3 regions of the Paenibacillus sp. VMFN-D1 genome follow, and region 1 is predicted to be linked to each of the others. Evidence: predicted binding sites of a transcription regulator. Region 1 holds the regulator's gene; each other region holds the start of a gene.
What was found. Region 1 encodes NrdR, which represses ribonucleotide reductase genes. Its sites were predicted from a motif close to AACACNATATATNGTGTT; they were not measured.
Positions count from the first base shown of each region.

Region 2: a site for NrdR is predicted at 4,271-4,288, ahead of nrdI (class Ib ribonucleoside-diphosphate reductase assembly flavoprotein NrdI). Genes of this name have one in related genera too.
Region 3: a site for NrdR is predicted at 4,973-4,990, ahead of C7820_RS20015 (adenosylcobalamin-dependent ribonucleoside-diphosphate reductase). Genes of this name have one in related genera too.

Region 1 is NZ_QRDU01000002.1:670,106-676,723, forward strand. It holds gene C7820_RS18530 (manganese efflux pump) at 3-773, shown strand; gene coaE (dephospho-CoA kinase) at 788-1,384, shown strand; gene C7820_RS18540 (lytic transglycosylase domain-containing protein) at 1,381-1,944, shown strand; gene C7820_RS18545 (alpha/beta-type small acid-soluble spore protein) at 2,036-2,254, opposite strand; gene nrdR (transcriptional regulator NrdR) at 2,469-2,936, shown strand; tRNA gene C7820_RS18555 (tRNA-Ala) at 3,173-3,245, shown strand; gene C7820_RS18560 (VOC family protein) at 3,888-4,238, shown strand; gene C7820_RS18565 (MDR family MFS transporter) at 4,281-5,675, shown strand; gene C7820_RS18570 (PadR family transcriptional regulator) at 5,827-6,402, shown strand.
Region 2 is NZ_QRDU01000003.1:604,390-611,007, forward strand. It holds gene C7820_RS23635 (phosphoglycerate kinase) at 1-497, opposite strand, end outside; gene gap (type I glyceraldehyde-3-phosphate dehydrogenase) at 694-1,704, opposite strand; gene C7820_RS23645 (sugar-binding transcriptional regulator) at 1,784-2,821, opposite strand; tRNA gene C7820_RS23650 (tRNA-Arg) at 3,062-3,136, shown strand; gene clpP (ATP-dependent Clp endopeptidase proteolytic subunit ClpP) at 3,345-3,941, shown strand; gene nrdI (class Ib ribonucleoside-diphosphate reductase assembly flavoprotein NrdI) at 4,369-4,728, shown strand; gene nrdE (class 1b ribonucleoside-diphosphate reductase subunit alpha) at 4,715-6,618, shown strand, end outside.
Region 3 is NZ_QRDU01000002.1:971,634-978,251, reverse strand. It holds gene C7820_RS20020 (GMC family oxidoreductase) at 82-1,695, opposite strand; gene C7820_RS20015 (adenosylcobalamin-dependent ribonucleoside-diphosphate reductase) at 2,170-4,785, opposite strand; gene C7820_RS20010 (DEAD/DEAH box helicase) at 5,239-6,618, shown strand, end outside.

The DNA of each region.
Region 1 (6,618 bases):
GGGTGCTCAGTCATGTTCTTGCACTGCTGCTGCTTGCGTTAGCATTAAGTTTGGACAGTTTTGGTGTCGGCATTACATACGGCCTTCGTCAAATGAGGATTTCGCCGTTATCGATAGCGATTATTTCTTTATGCTCCGGGGTCATCATCTATGTGTCCATGCAGGTGGGCGTGCTGCTGGCCCAATTCGTATCCCCTTCGATTGCCTCCATCATTGGAGCGGTCATCCTGATCATTATGGGCTCGTGGTCGCTGGTACAGATGTGGATCCAGAAGGAGAAGAGCGGGGAAGGCAAAGAAGTTTTGGAAGCCAAAGACGCAGAGGTCGCCAAGCAGGCTAAAGACGCCCAAACCAGCGGGATAGGGGGGCATGGCTTGCAAAGCTCCGGCGGAGAAGGTACACTGGACCCTGCCCAGCATGAAGCACCTGAACAGACGGTGTTTTCACTGGAAATCCGGAAGCTGGGCGTCGTGATCCGCATTTTGCGGACGCCGTCTTCCGCTGATATGGATAAGTCGGGCAGCATCTCCGGATGGGAGGCCATGTGGCTTGGTATCGCCTTATCCCTGGATGCGTTCGGCGCGGGTCTAGGCGCGGCATTGCTCGGATTTTCGCCGCTGCTGACCGCCGTCGTGATCGCTCTCTTCAGCGGCACCTTTTTAGTCGTCGGAATGAAGACGGGACTGCGCTTTGCATCCCGAACGTGGATGCGCCGGTTTACGGTGCTGCCGGCAATATTATTAATTGTAATGGGAATAATGAAGCTGTTATGAGGTGAGTTAAGGATATGAACATCGGGTTAACCGGAGGAATAGCGACAGGAAAAAGTACCGTATCCGCCCTCTTAGTCAGCAAGGGGGCGCTGCTTGTTGACGCCGACATCATCGCCCGGGAAGTCATGCTCCCGGGTCATCCGGTTTTGGCGGCGGCCGTCGAGCATTTTGGACAAGCCATCCTCCTTCCGGACGGAACGCTGGACCGCAGACGCCTGGGGGATATCGTGTTTCACGATCCGGGCGAGCGCAAAGCTCTGAACGATATTACGCATCCTGCGATCCGTCAGGAGATCCGGGAGCAGATGCAGACCTTTGAAAGGGAGCACCCGGACCGCCTGGTGGTGGTGGACATCCCGCTCCTGTTTGAATCGGATCTGGAAGCGATGTTTGAGCAGGTTCTGCTGGTCTATGCCCCGTTTGAGGTTCAGGTGGAACGCCTGATGGAGAGAAACCGGCTGACGAAGGATGAAGCGGTCGCGCGGATTCGTTCCCAAATGGATATCGAAGAGAAGAAGAAGCGGGCCGACGTTGTGATCGACAACAGTGGACAACCTTCCGAGACGGAGCGCCAAGTGGATGAATTTTGGAACCGGAAGGGCCTGCTATGAAGTTTTTACGCAAAAAAAGAGTGCTTCTTCTGTTGTTTTTAGGATTTGTCGTCATCCTGTTTTTTAATACGAACTGGATGTCGTGGTTTTACCCGATTCATTATAAAGAGAATATTCGTGAGCAGGCTGAGCGTTATGACGTCGACCCGTTTCTGGTGGCTTCGATTATCCGGGTGGAATCCAATTACAAGCTGGGCAAGGAGTCAAAGAAGGGGGCTCTCGGGTTGATGCAGCTGATGCCGGATACGGCCAATTGGGCGATGGAAAAGGCCAAGCTTCCAGAGGTGACGCTGGACCATATTAAGCATGAGCCGGAGGCCAGCATCGAAATCGGCACCTGGTATCTCAAAACGCTGTCGGAGCAGTTTAAAGGAAACCGGATTGCCGTCATAGCCGCATACAACGCGGGGCCTGGTAAAGTGGACGGTTGGCTGAAAAGGGGCGTATGGGACGGGACCTACGACTCGGTCAAAAATATTCCCATCGGGGAAACCCGGCACTACGTTCAGCGGGTCATTTATTACTACAATCAGTACACGCGGATATACAGCGAGTTCTAAAGGGAGTACTGTTCTGTCGCTAAACATAACAAAAGAAGCATTGGAGAAGCTAGGTTAGCGTCTCCAACACTTCTTCGGGTATCAAACCGAATTAGAATTGACCAGCCAGTTGTTGTTCAGCCAGGGTCACCAAACGTTTAGTGATAAGTCCCCCGATCGAACCGTTCTCATATGCAGTCATGTTGCCTTGGTATCCGTCTTGTGGGATGCTGATACCCAGTTCTTGAGCGACTTCATATTTCAATTGGTTCAGGGCTGCGGTAGCTTTAGGTACTACCAGGTTGTTGGAGCTGTTGTTGTTGGAAGCCATTGTTGTTCACCTCCTCGCTGTTTGTAAATGTATTATGTCTCGAAGCTCAGAAGTTCATTACTCTTTTTGAAAAGTTTTTGTTGGAAATTTAATACATTTCGGTGAGGCGGCAAGTTGATCCCTGATGGGATAAGGGTTCGCGATATTCGGACCCTGTGAATGTTCGTGATTTTGTTCTATATACACCGTGATTTGCAAAGGAAGGGAGTTTACCATGAAATGTCCGTACTGTGATTATGCCGGCACGAAAGTGCTGGACTCACGGCCCGCCAACGAAAATAAATCGATTCGCCGCAGGCGTGAGTGCGAGAAGTGCAGCCGGCGCTTTACCACGTTTGAGATGGTGGAGGAAACGCCGCTGATGGTCATCAAGAAGGACGGAAGCCGGGAAGAGTTCAGCCGGGATAAAATCCTCCGCGGCCTGATTCGCGCCTGCGAGAAGCGCCCGGTATCCGTGGAGCAGCTCGACATGATCGTCTCCGAGGTGGAGAAATCGCTGCGCAACACCGCCGTGGCGGAGGTGGAGAGCCGCCAGATCGGCGAACTGGTGATGGAGCAGCTGTATCCCGTGGACGAGGTGGCTTATGTCCGCTTTGCGTCGGTTTACCGCCAATTTAAAGATATCAACATGTTCATGAAAGAGCTGAAGGGACTGCTATCCAAAAATACGGTGGAGGACTAACCGTAAGGAAGCATGCTGCTTCGCCGGTCCGTTACTGAGGATGCAACCATCTTAAAGAGCAAAAGGGCCTTTCAGGGCCTCTTTTGCTTTTGGTGGTGGCCATGGCATGAGAGCATAAGGCTGAACACTTGCGTGAGTTCCAAAATCTTTTTTTGAATTTTTTTGTTGACACATGCATAAATCTTTGATAAATTATAAGAGTCGCTGATACATAATAAATCAGTAGAAAATATTAAGGGGCCTTAGCTCAGCTGGGAGAGCGCATCGCTGGCAGCGATGAGGTCAGGGGTTCGATCCCCCTAGGCTCCATAGAAGAAAAACCCTTGGGAATCAAGGGTTTTTTTGTTTTTTTATTTTCAGTTTGGCTTAATAAAATTTGAATCTAGGGACGAATGGGGGACAAATGTTTATTATTACCTCTTTAATTCCCCTTAATATAAAAGCGCTCGAACTAAGCGCTTACTTAGTTGTTCTGATATCTGCATGTCCGAACCTGCTTGAAATTGTTTTGGATTCCTTGATTAATAAGTAACCTTGCAGATGTATGGCGTAAGTTGTGTTAATAAGTCAGGGGCCCCAAATGGGGCTCTTTGCTTTATATGCAGTACTATAAAAATATATAAAATACTTAGCACTGTGAACATCCCTTACACCTCGGGACAGTTTAGTGAGAAATGGATTGTTTTTTGTTGATGGACGTAGTTCGATGAAAACTCTAAGGTAATGGACTTTGAGGTTTGCAGCATCATAAATATTATTACGTAAAATTTAGTTTTGATGAAATTATATTTTGCCAGGGCCTTCAGGTGGGAACCGGCAGGCTAGAAGCTTAATAAATTAGAAGACTTCCAATCGCCGATTATTGAGAGAAATATATCAATTAAATATATTTACATATTATATTATTTTGATATAATGAAATCGATCAAACGAATAAGGAGGAAATATAAGATGTTCAAAAGCGGCAATGTGACTGTAATGGTAGCGGATATGAAAAAGGCAGTAAAATTTTACGCGGAAACCTTGGGGTTGGAACTGCAGCACGGTGACGGGCATTTTGCGCAAATCGTGGCACCTGGATTAACGATCGGTCTCCTGCATCTTGCGGGTGAACAAGGTTCCCTTCCGGAAAAAACGGGCAGCATGACCATAGGGTTTGAGGTGGAAGACATGGAGTCAGCCATCGAAACGCTGAAATTCCGCGGCGTTCAATTCCACGATTCCGTGGAAGGCAAGGCGGCTAATGTCGTGCATTTCAATGATCCTGAAGGCAATACCCTTTACTTGGTTTGCAATCGTTAAATCAAAGGGCCGCATAAAGAAAATGTAAGGAGGCGATTTCGCATGGCCTCGAAAACCAAGGTCAATATGGTTGTCGCCGGTCTGCTGGCAGCGATGTTTATTGGCGCGTTGGATGCGACCGTCGTCGCCACCGCTACCCCGCATATGATCAAGGATTTGCACGGCGAGACGCTGTTCAGTTGGGTGTTTGCGGTTTATACGTTGACCACCTGCGTGGCGACCCCCATTTTCGGCAAGCTCGCCGATTTATTCGGGCGCAAACCCGTGTTCTTCGCGGGCATCAGTTTATTCATGCTCGGTTCCATCTTGTGCGGAGCCGCGCAATCGATGACGGGGCTCATTTGGTTCAGGGCTTTGCAAGGATTTGGTGCCGGGGCGCTTGCGCCCGTGTGCTTTACCGTCATCGGCGATTTGTTCTCGGGCAAGCAGCGCGGCAAAATGATGGGTATCTTTTCGTCCGTTTGGTCCGTGGCTGGCCTTCTCGGTCCGCTCATCGGAGGTTACTTCGTCGATCAAGTTTCCTGGCGATGGATTTTCTACATCAACGTGCCGATCGGCATCATCGCCCTGCTGCTGGTCGTCGTATTTTTGCACCAGCCGATCGAACGTCAGGCGAAAAAAATCGATTACCTCGGCGCGATTATGTTTACTATTACTTTCTCCGCGCTGTTGTATGCGCTGCTGAGCGGCGGGTCCCGGCATTCCTGGGATTCCCCGGTGATCGTGGGGCTGTTCGCGGCATCGGCCGTATGTTTTATGTTGTTCCTCTGGATTGAAAAACGGGCGGAGGAACCGATGATCCCGTTATCGATTTTCCGTATCCGCGTATTGAACGTCACCAATATAAGCGGTTTTCTGACGTTCAGCATTATGACGGGGTTGACGGTGTACTCGCCGATCTGGATTCAATCCGTGCTCGGCAATTCCGCGACAAGCTCGGGACTGATCGTTATGCCGATGTCGCTGGCATGGCCGCTCGCCTCCAACATCGCCGGCCGGCTCATGTACCGGGTTGGGGTAAAGGCATCGATCGTATTCGGCTCTTCGCTCGTCATGGCAGGCTCCCTCTGGCTAATTGCGCTTCAGATAAATTCGCCCTACGTATTTTGGATCGGTATCCTCGTGCTAATCGGACTGGGAATGGGGTTTGTTGCGACGCCCTCCACCGTTGTCGTGCAATCGGTCGTCGGCTGGGAAAAACGCGGCGTCGCCAACGCTTCCAGCATGCTGGCCCGTGCGCTGGGCCAAACGGTCGGCATCGCGGTATTCGGCACGATTTACAACCAGTATGTAACCATAATCGGCTCCAAAACGGAGTTGACTGCCGGAATGCATGCCGTTTTTCTGCTCATGTTGGGGATCGCGATTTCGAACCTGCTCGCCGTATCATTCCTGCCGAAGCACCGTCAAGTGATGGCGCAGCAGCATTCGGCGTAACGGCAGGATGACAAAGCGAAATACCGGAACCGGCCGCAAACGGATGAGGCCAGGAAAAGCCGCGACCTGCGGCTTTTCTGTTTTTACAGGCTTCCGTATGTTATACTGTTGTTTGCATAAAAGCAGTAAAACCTACAAGGGGGCCTTTCGTTTGTACGAATTATTCATACTAGGCGAATTGATGAATAACCCGATGCACGGCTATTTGCTGCATCAGATTTTGAACGGGATCGTTGGTCCTACGCGAAAAGTCAGCTGGGGGGCGATTTATCCGCTGATCCACGGCATGCTTGCGGACGGTCTGATCGAACAGGTTCCTGATGAGCAACCGGAGGGTGCCAAACAAGGAAGAGGAAAAAAAATAAAGACCTATAAACTTACGGACGAAGGCAGAATACGTTTTTTTCGGTTGATGGAAGAACCGATTCCATATTCGCCGGATTACGAGCTGCATTTTTATACGAAACTGAAAAATTTTGAATTGATCAGCAAGGAATTGCAGTTTTTAATTTTGCATCAATACAAAGATTACTTGCGTTATGAGATCCGCCACGAGGAAGAACGGTTGGAATATGCGAGCAAAGACGAACGGATTCCCGGCGGGGAACAGAAATATATTCAAATCTTTTTCCGGCATCGGCTGGAAAAACTTCGATTTGATGAAACGTGGGTTATGCAGTTAATCGAGAGCCATCGCGTGGATGGTCAAGGTCTTGAGTGGGAGTGAAAATGGAAAGGCTTAAACGAAGCAGATCATTGACAAGATAGGGGGCGAGCTAAATAGGCTTGGTCCCTTTGTTTATTTCTCACGCACTTTTATTTTCCGGTTCTTCGGAAAATTTAGTTGAAAGTCATCCAATAACATAGTGATCTAAAATTAGAAGTTCAGCATCTATTCAACAACGTTTCCATGAGCGTTTTCAGAAGAAATTAAACGACCCTT
Region 2 (6,618 bases), on a different contig from region 1:
ACAGCCGGCAGGTAATGGGCAATACCTTCGGTCGAAGCATGCGCACGGTGAGCGGCGCCAAACGCGTCGTTTACGAACAGGTCAGCCAGCTCAGCGAACTGCTTCGCAAGTTCCGGATCGTTTTTCTCTTCGCCAGGGTAAAAGCGGACATTTTCAAGCAGCAGCACGTCGCCGTTGTTCAGCTTTTCCACTTGCGCTTTGACCGCGTCGCCAACCGCTTCATCAGCCTTGACAACCGGTTTGCCGAGCAGCTCGGACAGGCGCTCTGCCGCAGGTGTCAGACGCATGGATTCTACCACTTCGCCTTTCGGGCGTCCCATGTGGCTGGCCAGAATCACTTTCGCGCCATGCTCGATCAGGTAGTTGATCGTTGGCAGCGTTTCACGGATCCGTGTATCGTCGGTAATTTTGCCGTCTTCCAATGGCACGTTAAAATCAACGCGCACGAATACGCGTTTGCCGTTTACTTCTACATCACGTACAGACTTCTTGTTCATCGTATTGTTTCCCTCCGCACCCATATTTTTAACGGGACAGTCTCCTCAGCCCCGTGGTTCAGCATGTTAGGACATTGATCTTGCAATCATAGAATGGCTCAGCTCCGCTGAAAATTTATGCATTCTATATTTTAAAGAGCGGAAACATAGGATGCCTGTTTCCGCTCGGGATGTTTTCGCTATGGGATGGCCGATATTACTTAGCGATCTTAGCGAAGTATGCCAATGTGCGAACCAATTGGGAAGTGTAAGACATTTCGTTGTCGTACCAAGCAACGGTTTTAACCAGCTGTTGGTCGCCAACAGTCAACACTTTCGTTTGAGTAGCGTCGAAGAGCGAACCGAACGTGATGCCTTTGATGTCGGAAGATACGATTTCGTCTTCAGTGTAGCCGTAAGTTTCTGGATCGGAAGCTTCTTTCATTGCTGCGTTTACTTCGTCAGCCGTTACTTTGGTATTCAGAACTGTAACGAGCTCAGTCAGGGAACCTGTTGGTACAGGTACGCGTTGAGCGGCACCGTCCAGTTTGCCTTGCAGTTCTGGAAGAACCAGACCAATCGCTTTTGCAGCGCCAGTGGAGTTAGGAATGATGTTTTCGGCAGCTGCACGCGCACGACGGAAGTCACCTTTTGGATGCGGAGCGTCCAGGGTGTTTTGGTCGCCAGTGTAAGCGTGGATCGTTGTCATCAAGCCTTGAACGATACCGAACTTGTCGTTCAGCGTTTTGGCCATTGGAGCCAGGCAGTTCGTTGTGCAAGATGCGCCGGAGATTACAGTCTCAGTTCCGTCCAGTGTCTCATGGTTAACGTTGTATACGATCGTCTTCATGTCGCCTGTAGCCGGAGCGGAGATTACAACTTTCTTAGCGCCGCCTTTAAGGTGTTTCTCAGCAGCTTCTTTCGTTGTGAAGAAGCCTGTGCACTCGAGAACGATGTCTACGCCAAGATCGCCCCAAGGAAGTTCTTCAGGGTTACGGTTCGCCAGAACCTTAACTTCTTTACCGTTCACTTTGAAGAAGCCGTCGTGAACTTCGATGTCTCCGTTGAAAGTGCCTTGCGTTGTATCATATTTGAGCAGATGGGCCAACATCTTAGCGTCAGTAAGGTCGTTGATGGCTACAACTTCGATGCCTTCCACATTTTGAATACGGCGGAAAGCGAGTCGTCCGATACGTCCAAAACCGTTAATGCCTACTTTTACACTCATTGAATAGTCCTCCCAAAAGTTCGTATTTTATTTATTCAAAACAGGTAAATACCTGTCATGACATCAAAAGGAATGTTGTTTACTCACTGCCAATTTCCCGGCAGATCTCGATAGCGGCCGCTTCGTCAACCACCAGAATGTCCTCGTGGCCAAATTTGAGCACCGCATGGATCGCTTTGGCCTTGCTTCGGCCGCCCGCAATGCCTATGACGGTCTCGGTCCGCATAATGTCCTCCAGCCGCAGCCCCAAAGTCATCATTTTATGAACGACAACGCCTTGTTCATTGAAATAGTAGCCAAAGGATTCGGCTACGGCTCCTTCCGACCGGATCTCCTCCACGGCGGCGGGATCCAGCCTTCTGCGGCGGGTCATCTCCATCGCGTCCCCGATGCCGTGCATGATGATGCGGCAGTGCCTAATCGCCTGCACGATCTCCTGGATGTTGCGGTCCTGCACCAGCGACTGATACGCTTCATCGCTCAGGAGGTCCGGCACATGCAGCAGCCGGTACTGCGCGCCGACGCGCTTGGCCATTGTGGATGCGATCGTATTCGCCTGAAACTCCACGCTTTCGCCAAGTCCGCCCCTAGCTGGCACGAACCAGCTGTTCTTCATCGGTACGGCCGCCTGCGGCGTCAACTGCTCCGCCACTTCGGCGAGCGTTGAGCCTCCAGTCACCGCTACGGTGTCCCCTTGGTTCATGACGCCAAGCAGCGCTTTGGCACCCGCGCGTCCCAAGTCACGCTTCGTGAGCGGCGACGATTCGCAATCCCCGGGCACGACCACGACTTTGCGCAAGCCGTACGTCTGGCGGATCTTCTCGCCAAGATCATTGAGGCCGAACAGCACTTTCACCATCGGTTCCATCTGTTCGAGCAGCTTGCTTCCCGCCTCACTGACCCTCATCCCAGAGCTCTCGATCTCAATCAGGCCCTGGGACTTGAGAAGATCCGTCTCGGCCCGCAGCACCCGCTCGGTCATATGCAGGGATGCAGCGAGCGTTCTCCGGCCGATCAGCTCCGACAGCATGATCTGATGAAGAATGGTATATCTGGTCTTGAGAACGTCCACGAGATCAGGCAGAAGCTGCTTTTGTATCTCTAATATATCCCGCATTTCTTTCCACTCCTGCAACTTCGCTTCCCTCTCTCCCCTGGCCCCAAAATGTCCCGGGTCAACGTTTTAAGTCCCACCACTATTCTACTCAATAATGGCGCTGGTTGCAAGTAGTCCACTGACTATAATTCACATCAGCCTTTCCTCCTATACAGCATTTTCCTGATTCAAAAAATTTAATAACATAACCCTTGCATTTTGAGGCAAGCTATCATATAATAACTCTTGCTATTGAATTTTGCGCCCGTGGTCCAATGGATATGACGTAGGCCTCCGAAGCCTGAGATCGAGGTTCAATTCCTCGCGGGCGCGCCATTTTTCTTCAATAGAAGAGAACGCAGAACGACAACCGTTCTACGTTATGTTTTTAACCAAACGTACCACAGCCAATCAGATGGCTATTTTTTTTACCTCGAGTTTGACTTTCTTTGACTTTTTGTTTGAAATTGTTTATCATGTGGTTAATACGGTAACAGTATGTATAGAATGACCTATTTTGAGCCAATTAAGGGAGGTTTTCCACGTGAGTTATATTCCTATGGTCGTCGAACAAAGCAACCGCGGTGAACGGGCTTACGACATCTATTCCCGTTTGCTGAAAGACCGCATCATTTTCCTGGGCACCGAAGTCAATGACGTGGTCGCCAATTCTATCATCGCCCAGCTGCTGTTCCTCGCAGCCGAAGATCCGGAGAAAGACATCCATTTGTACATTAACAGCCCCGGCGGATCCATTACGGCCGGTATGGCGATTTTCGATACCATGCAGTTCATCAAACCGGACGTATCTACAATCTGCGTAGGCTTGGCCGCTTCCATGGGCGCGTTCCTGCTGAACGCCGGCGCCAAGGGCAAACGCTTCGGCCTCCCAAACAGTGAGATCATGATCCACCAGCCGCTCGGGGGTGCGCAAGGTCAAGCTACGGATATCGAAATCCGCGCCCGCCGCATTCTGAAAATGCGCGACACCTTGAACCGCATCCTGTCCGAACGTACCGGACAGCCGCTGGAGCGCATCGAGAAAGACACCGACCGTGACTACTTCATGAGCGCAGCTGAAGCGCAGGAATACGGACTGATCGATAAAGTTCTGGAAAGCACTCCAATCCAAGGCGTGTAAATATTAGCGGCTTTGGAACCGAAGAAAAACAGGGAATCTCCCCGAATCGATCCGCTTACGGATCGCCGGGGGGCTCCCTGTTTTTTTGTTTTTCAAGGCGTCAAGCAGGCTGCAAGCCGCCCATGAACATGATTCTCATAGGCTTGACCACATCAATATATTGATGTATTATTCTTGATACATGCCAAATATCATCTACATATTGATTTCCATCGGCATAGTATATATAACATATTTTTCCCTCTATCCCAGTCTATTCGTTGTAGTTCTAGGATGAAGGGATTTCATTTTCAGCGAAGCTGAACCATTCTGTGATCACAAGAACAACGACCACGATATGTGGTGTGGTTATCTTCAATGACGTCAAATAGACGTTTTTTTTACGCCCGTGACCACGGCAGAGAACATTATTCAGGAGTGAAGGATCATGCTGATCGTCTATGATTCCAAGACCGGCAATGTCAGACGCTTTATCAACAAGCTGAACATGAGAGCCATTCCGATCGAAGAGCAGGAGCAGGTGAATGAGCCTTATGTGCTCGTAACGTATACAACGGGTTTTGGGCAGGTGCCCGAGAAAGTGTCCAACTTCCTGTCGAAGAACAACCGCATGCTTCGCGGCGTGTCGGCCAGCGGCAACCGGAACTGGGGGCCTCGTTTCGCCAAAAGCGCGGATACGATATCGGAGATGTACGATGTGCCGGTCATCACCAAGTTTGAGCTTTCGGGAACGATGCGGGATACGGAGATTTTCAAAGAGAGGGTGCGGAGCATTGAAGCATATTGAACTCAACAACGAAATTATGCAGCGCGGATCGGACGGTTACTTTCAATTGGAAAAAGACCGGGAGGCGGTTGCCGCCTTTATGGAGGAAGTGGAGCGCGATACAATGAAATTCGGCTCCCTGCGCGAGAAGCTGGATTACCTTATTAGCAACGACTACTATGAGAACGTGTTTGAGCATTACACCTACGACGAAGTCGAGTCCGTGTTCAACCTGACGGCGAGCAGCGACTTCCAATTCCAGTCCTACATGGCGATCTCGAAGTTCTACAAGGACTATGCGATGAGAACCAACGACAAGAAGCAGTACCTGGAGCAATACCCGGACCGCGTCGCCATCGTGGCGCTGTACTTGGGCGAAGGAAATATCGGTAAAGCGCTCCGTATCGCCGAAGCGATGATCGAGCAGCGGCTGCAGCCTGCGACCCCGACCTTCCTCAATGCCGGCAAAAGCCGCCGCGGCGAGCTGGTCTCCTGCTTCCTGCTGGAAATGGACGATTCGCTCAATTCGATCAACTACGTGCTCGGGACCTGCATGCAGCTGTCCAAAATCGGCGGCGGCGTAGCCGTCAATTTGTCCAAGCTGCGTGGGCGCGGCGAACCGATCAAAGGTGTGGCCGGAGCGGCCAAAGGCATCATGCCGGTGCTGAAGCTGATGGAGGACGCGTTCTCCTATGCCGACCAAATGGGCCAGCGCAAAGGCTCGGGTGCCGGATACTATAACATTTTCGGCTGGGATGTCATCGAGTTCCTCGATTCGAAGAAAATCAACGCCGACGAGAAGCTGCGCATCAAGACGCTGTCGATCGGGCTGATTGTCCCGAACAAATTTTACGAGCTCGCCGCCCAGAACAAGCCGCTTGTGGTCTTTGGCCCCTACTCGGTATACAAAGCCTACGGCAAGCATCTGGACGACCTCGATATGGACGAAATGTACGACGAGCTGCTCGCCAATGACCAGGTGACGAAGAAAACCGTCATGAGCGCCCGTGACATGCTGACGAAAATCGCTTCGATCCAGCTCGAGTCCGGTTATCCGTACATCGTGAACAAATCGAACGCCAACAAGGTGCACGCGCTGAAGGATGTCGGCCAGATCAAAATGTCCAACCTGTGCACGGAAATTTTCCAGCTGCAGGAGACTTCGGAAATTAACGACTACGGTGTCGACGATGTGATCCGCCGGGACATCAGCTGCAATCTGGCCTCGCTGAACATCGTGAACGTGATGGAGCAGGGAAAAATCAAGGAATCGGTCCGTGTCGGCATCGAGGCCCTTACGGTCGTCAGCGATCACTCCCGCGTGGAGAACGCGCCGGGCGTGAGCCTTGCCAACAAGGAGCTGCACTCCGTCGGCCTTGGAGCCATGAACCTGAACGGTTACCTGGCCAAAAACAAAATCGCATACGAGAGCGCGGAAGCACGCGAGTTTGCGAGCACCTTTTTCATGATGATGAACTACTACTCGCTGGAGCAAAGCATGGAAATCGCGCGCGATCGCGGCGAAACGTTCCGGGACTTCGACAAGTCCGAGTACGCGAAGGGTACCTATTTTGACCGCTATCTCGAAAAGGACTTCCGGCCGCAATCGGAACGCGTGAAGCAGTTGTTTGAAGGCATCGAGATCCCGTCCCCTGAGGACTGGGCGCAGCTCAAGGCGCTTGTGCAGAAGCACGGACTGTACCATGCCTACCGTCTGGCGATCGCGCCGACGCAGAGCATCTCGTATATCCAGAACGCGACGTCCAGCGTCATGCCAATCGTCGAGCATATCGAAACGCGTACCTACGCCAACTCGACGACATATTACCCGATGCCGTTCCTCAGCGCGGAAACGCAGTGGTATTATAAATCGGCCTACAATATCGACCAGTTCCGCCTGATCGACATGAT
Region 3 (6,618 bases), 300 kb from region 1:
CCGGCTGCACCGCATGTAGAAAAAGTCCCCGGGTTTTCGAGCTCGGGGACTTAGGCGTTACTTATGAATACGTTGGGGCCATTACTCTTCGTCGCCCTCGGACGGCTGTCTTCTGCCTTTTTTATCCGGGGAGACCAATTGCCTGGCAATCGTATAACCAATAAGGAAAGTAGCGGCGGATGTATTACCGTCCACCGTAAATGGAATGATGGAAGCATCGGCAACGATCAGATCCTCTACCCCATGCACATGGCCCGTTCGATCCACGACCCCTCCCTTTTTTAACGGAGCCATACGAAGGGAGCTTTGCTGGTGATGATTATGGCCGAAATTTTGTTTAATATACTCCTCCAATTGGGCGTCGTCCTCAATCATATCCAGTGTCGGTGAAACAAGCTGGTACGACGGATCGATGGATGCGAGTTCTGCGGCTATATTTTTTACATAGGTTCTAAAAATATTTTTAACGGCTTCCATGTCATCCGGATTGGCGAGAAATCCTTCATCCGCAAGCACGATTTTAAGCGGATCCTTGTTCTGGATCTTAATCGAGCCGCGGCTCTTGGGGCGCAAGTAAAGAACCGCTAAAGTTAACGTGCTGTCAGAACCAATGCCAATCAGTTGAACCGCCCGGCGATTGCTGTTTACACCCGTCGGATCAGGCAAAAAGGCTCCCCCTGTATAAAGTGCATCCGGGTCATTCGCAGGCAGGGCAGAATCGTTCGGATTCGTGGTGAACACCGCAGTGTTAAGCGTGTGATTTCTCAATCTCTTCCCTACGTTCGGGTTATTGAAAACCACTGGGATCCCAGCTTCTTTAAGTAGAGCAGCCGGGCCTATTCCGGACAGCATTAATAGCTGAGCGCTATTGATGCCCGCAGATATAATGACCTTTTTTTGGGCGTAAGCACGAAGGCGTCTTCCTTCTTTCAGGAATTCGACCCCTGTGGCGCGTTTCTTGTCAAAAAGCACGCGCAGAGCCGTTGAATTAAAGAGCACTTTTAGTTTCCTGCCGTCTACACCGCGGCCGGAAGGCGTCATGATGTCGGGTGAGAGAAATGCTCTGGAGGAACTTACTCTTCGGCCTTTGGGATTTTGATACAGCTGCCAGCGGGTAAATGGGCCCAGGGGAGTTTTAGGATCGTTATAATCAAGGATCTCGGGATAGCCTGTAGCCCTCTCAATAGCCGTCGTGAGCTTTTCCGCCATAGACGTAGGGTTTACCGGGGCCTGCCTGATATCGATCCGTCCATTGAATCCACGGGCGTTCAGATCATCGGTTTCTCCGTTATACTTCTCTAATTTCTTGAATCGGCGAATGGCCCGTCTAGGTGACCACAGCGGACCTAAGAGCTTTTCCCATTCCCTGAAAACGGCTGATGTAGGACGTACATACTGCTCACCGTTAATCGATGACCCTCCGCCTAAAAGGCGTCCCGTTGTCCATTCAAATGCCCGCTCATCCAGCTCCTCTTGCGGAACCCCTTCCCCCTGCCAAAAATATTGAGGAAAGAACTGTTCTTCCAATTCCAGTGCCAATGTAGAGTCCCTAATGGGGGTGTCTTTATCGTTGTTCCCACCGGCCTCCAGGACAAGAACCGATACTTCTTTATGATCACTTAATGTTTTGGCGATGACGGCGCCAGCAGGACCCGTTCCTACGATAATATAATCAAAGGTTAATTTCCGGCTCATCTAAGCTCTCCTTGTTATATGGTCTAATGTAAGGATATTACATTGACCTGTACCATGTTCCTGAGCGGAGTTATAGGAAAGCTCGAACCTCTATTTACTAAAAAAGACATCCGAACATATATATCTAAGTTTATCGAAATCAACATCTGGACTGGTATCTGGATCCCACTCTGAAGTTGTTGTGATGCTTCTTACTGAATACATACTATCAATATCAGCTTGATTCGCTAATGACTCTTCTTCCGAAGGGCATGATATTGGACTCGACGTGGGAATGCCGCTACTAGGAGCTGTTAGTAAATGTGCAGTTAGGACTACTCCGGTCTGAAAAAAAGAGTTCCATCTGGCGATTAGCCTTGTTCATCTAAAATAAAAACGAAGCGTTAAATACCGCTTCGTTTTTTTGTAAAACTTTTTCAATTAATGAAAAATAATGTAATAATCTTTTTCAATCTTTATGATTTTGAATAAAGCTTACGAGCACTTACTATACCCGCAGTTGCCGCAAGTTTTGCAGCCCTCGATATTGATCAGCGCCGCAGCCCCGCAGGACGGGCACAGGTCCACCGACGCCTTCGGCGCATCATGGCTGTGCGAGTGTGTGCCGCCATGGTCTGCCGTCTCCGGTGCCAGCGTAGCTGCCACGGGAGCAGGCTCTGGGTGTTCTTCGTCGATGCCGCTCTGCACATGCGCTTCCAGCGCCTTGGCGACCGCGTCGGCGATCGATTCCACGCGGTTGACGCCAAAGCCGATCGCGCCGGAACCGCCGATGCCCTTCAGGTGCTTGATCAGCAGCTCCACTTTGTGTCCATGGTCGCCGTAGCGGAGGAACAAGGAGCAGACGCGTCCCAGCGCTTCCGCCATGGCGAACACATCGGAGCCTGCCTTGCCCACGTTCAGGAAGATCTCGCTCGGAATGCCGTCGAGGTCGTTGATCGTAATGTATGCCATGCCGAACGGCGTATTGATCTTATAGGTTGCGCCGCGCAGCACCTGCGGCCGGCGCTTGTACTGCTTATCCACTACGGAGCTCTGGCTGCTAGCCACAGCAGCGGCAACCTGGGCACCCGCCTGCTCTGCGGCAGCCGGTACGGCAGCCTCGGCGGAGGCAGCTGTTTCCGCAACTGGAGCAGCCTTCGCTTCGCTCTTGTCTTCCTTCTTCTCCGTTTGCAGCACCTGCACGTCGCGGCTGCCGTCACGGTAGATTGTCACGCCTTTGCAGCCAAGGTCAAACGCCAGCTCATACAGCCGCTTCGTTTCTTCGACCGTGAAGTCGGCCGGGCAGTTCGCAGTCTTCGAGATGGAACTGTCCACCCAGCGCTGAATGGCCGCCTGGGCGCGGATATGGTCTTCCGCCGTCAGATCCATCGCCGTCACAAAGTAATCCGGCAGTTCTTCGCCCGGATGGGCGTCCAGCCAGTCCTGGGCAATCGGCACAAATTGTTCGTCGAAGCCGAGTCGGCTCTGACGGAAGTATTTAAACGCGAAGTATGGCTCGATGCCGGTCGACGTGCCGACCATCGTCCCCGTGCTGCCGGTCGGCGCCTGGGTAATGACGGTCACGTTGCGCATACCCTTCTCACGGATGGCCGTGCCGACTTCCGGGAACGCTTCGGTCATATTTTTCATAAATCCGCTCTGCAAATACGGATCCGCGTCAAACGCCAGGAACGAGCCTTTCTCTGCCGCAATGTCGGCCGATGCCAGGTACGCTTCGCGGGCGATAAACCCGTACAGCTTGTCGAGGAACTCAAGCGATTCCGGACTGCCGTACCGGATGTTCAGCTTGATCATCAGCTCCGCCAGACCCATAGAACCGAGGCCGATCCGGCGCTCCTTCTTCTGGTTTTTCTCGTTTTCTTCAAAGTGGTACGGCGTCGTGTCGATGACGTTATCCAGGAAACGCACGGAGTAACGCGTCACCGTCGCCAGTTCGTCCCAATCCACATCATGCTTCTCTTCATCATAGAATTTGGAGAGATTCATCGCTGACAGGTTGCAGACGCCCCATGCCGGAAGCCCCTGCTCGCCGCACGGATTCGTGCAGATGATCGGGTTGAAGTACCAGCTGTTGGACATCTGGTTGTAGTATTCCATAAAGACGACGCCCGGCTCGGCCGATTTCCACGCCGATTCGATAATCGTATGCCAGATTTCGCTCGCCTTCACCGTCCGGTACGGAATGACGGCATGGCCGCCCTGCTTCCATTTCTCAAGGTCGCCGTCCCACAGCTCGTCGTAATCCGGATCCGTCGTATCCGGGAATACCAGCTCCCAGTCCAGATCCTCCTTGACCGCCTTCATGAAATCATTGCTGACACAGACGGAAAGGTTGGCGTTCGTCACTTGTCCCATCGTCTGCTTGACCGTAATAAAGTCGAGAACGTCCGGGTGCCAGTCGTTGATCATGAGCATCAGCGCGCCGCGCCGGCTGCCGCCCTGTTCAATCAGGCCGGTCGTGTAGCTGAACAGTCCGCCCCAGGATACCGCACCGCTCGAGGATCCGTTCACGCCCTTGACCACGGCTCTGCGCGGACGGAGCGAGGACAGATTGATGCCGACACCGCCGCCCCGCGCCATAATTTCGGTCATCTCGGACAGCGTCGCCATGATACCGCCGCGGCTGTCCTTCGGCGAAGGAATGACGTAACAGTTAAACAGCGTCAGCTCGTCACTGGCACCCGCTCCGGCGGCGATCCGCCCGCCCGGAACGAGCTTCCAGTCTTCCAGAATGTAGCGGAACTTCTCTTTCCACTCGGCCTGCAGCTCCGGCGTCGGCTCCGCCGATGCCATGGCTCCGGCCAGCCGGTCCCACATTTCCTCCGGCGTCTTCTCGATATTCAGCGTCAGCTTCTCAACGTCCGTCTCCACCAGCTCGCCGCGGCGTGTTTTTACCGTCGCCCGTTTCCCCTCGCGCGATACGATCTCGCCGACTTCCTTTGTCGGAAACTTCGGATCATCCTTGGTCAGTACAAGTACAACGTCCCCTACTTTGGCGTGATTCGGGTCCGGGTCCTTCCAAGCATACCGGTCCAAAAAGATTTTTTCGCTTAACCCCTCAAGCTTCTGTTTGCTCTGAACTTGATTCACTGTTACATTCTCCTCCCATGACTGTTCTGCCGAACGTATCGGCTCCGGTTCCGATCAGCGGATGGTGTCGGTCTGCCGACTGCGCTAAAAGTGCCGGTTCACTTCCAGGAAAAAGGCCTGTATGTAGCCGGGTTCCTTCCATTCAATAAACGAAATAACCCCATTTAAAACGCAAATCCGCTCGTCATGTACCATATATTGTGTTCATTGATGATTATACTATACCACATATTGTTACTCCACGCTTTAATCCTGAAATTTAGACCATGAAAGCTCTTCACTCTGGGACAACCTTTGCTTTTCTCCGCCAATCTCACTTTTTTGCTTCGGTTCCTTTGAAAAAAATTGTGAAAATCAGCGGATGCCTTCATCCATACGGAGGTTATGAACTCTCCGGTTTACGTGCATACTACTGTTACGCGAGATTACGAACCTATGAAGGAGGTACAAGGCTTGAAAACTTCTCATCTCGGTAGCGGGGCGCAGGCCGGGGACCTTCCCGTTCCCCTGAATATTGACCGCAGCTGGCTGGATAACCTGGAATCCCGCCTGGATAAAGGCGGCCCCTGGGGTGACTTCCGGCTGTTTCAGCTGGCCGTTCAGGGCGAAGAGGCGCGGCTTGTGACGAGCTTTGACGAGCTGCAGTGTGTGAAGCATTTGCAGGACCTGTCCCCCCTTCCCCATCAGATCGACACGGCGCGGAGGGTGCTGTTTGAGATGTCCGGCAGAGCTATTCTGGCCGATGAGGTTGGACTGGGCAAGACGATCGAAGCAGGACTCATTTTAAAAGAATACATGGTCCGCGGGCTGGTATCCAAAGTGCTAATTCTGGTGCCCGCCTCCCTGGTGCTTCAGTGGGTACGCGAGCTGAACAGCAAATTCGGCATCCCGGCAGTCGCGCAGAAAAAGGCTTATTCCTGGCATTCCGACGTCGTCGTCGCCTCCATGGACACCGCCAAGCGCGAGCCCCACAAGGACATGCTGATGGAGCAGGAATACGACATGCTCATTATCGACGAGGCGCACAAGCTGAAGAACAAGAAAACGACGAACTATCAATTTATCCAGAAGCTGCGGAAAAAGTACTGCCTGCTGCTGACCGCGACGCCCGTTCAAAACGATATGAGCGAGCTCTTCAACCTCATTACGCTGCTGAAGCCCGGCCAGCTCGGGCGGCAGGGGGATTTTGCGGCCAACTTCGTCGTCGGCAAACGGCAGGCCAAGAACGAGGACCAGCTCCGGGACGAGCTGGCGAAAGTGATGATCCGCAACCGGCGCGGCGAAGGCCCTGTGCAGTTCACCAAGCGGACGGTACGCAACGTCAGCCTGCAGCTCTCTCCTGAGGAGCAGGCGCTGTACGACGGTGTGACTTCTTTCGTCAAGAACCAGTACAAAGCGTCCGGGGGCAACCTCAGCAGCATGCTGTCCCTGGTCACGCTGCAGCGCGAGGTGTGCAGCAGCCGGGACGCGGTGTTCCTGACCCTCGTGAACCTGTCCAAGAAGATTCCGGACGACTCCCCGCTCACCGCCGAGGTGTGGGAGCTGGTGAACGCAATCCGGAACATCAAAGCGAACACGAAGGCCGAGAAGACGATCGAGCTGATCAAGGACATGAACGAAAAGGTCATCGTGTTTACGGAATACCGGGCGACGCAGGAATACCTGCTGCAGTATTTCCAAAAACACGGCTTGTCCTGTGTACCGTACCGCGGCGGAATGAACCGGGGCAAAAAGGACTGGATGATGGACCTGTTCCGCGGCCGGGCCCAGGTCATGATCGCCACCGAAGCTGGCGGCGAGGGCATCAACCTGCAGTTCTGCCACCATATGATC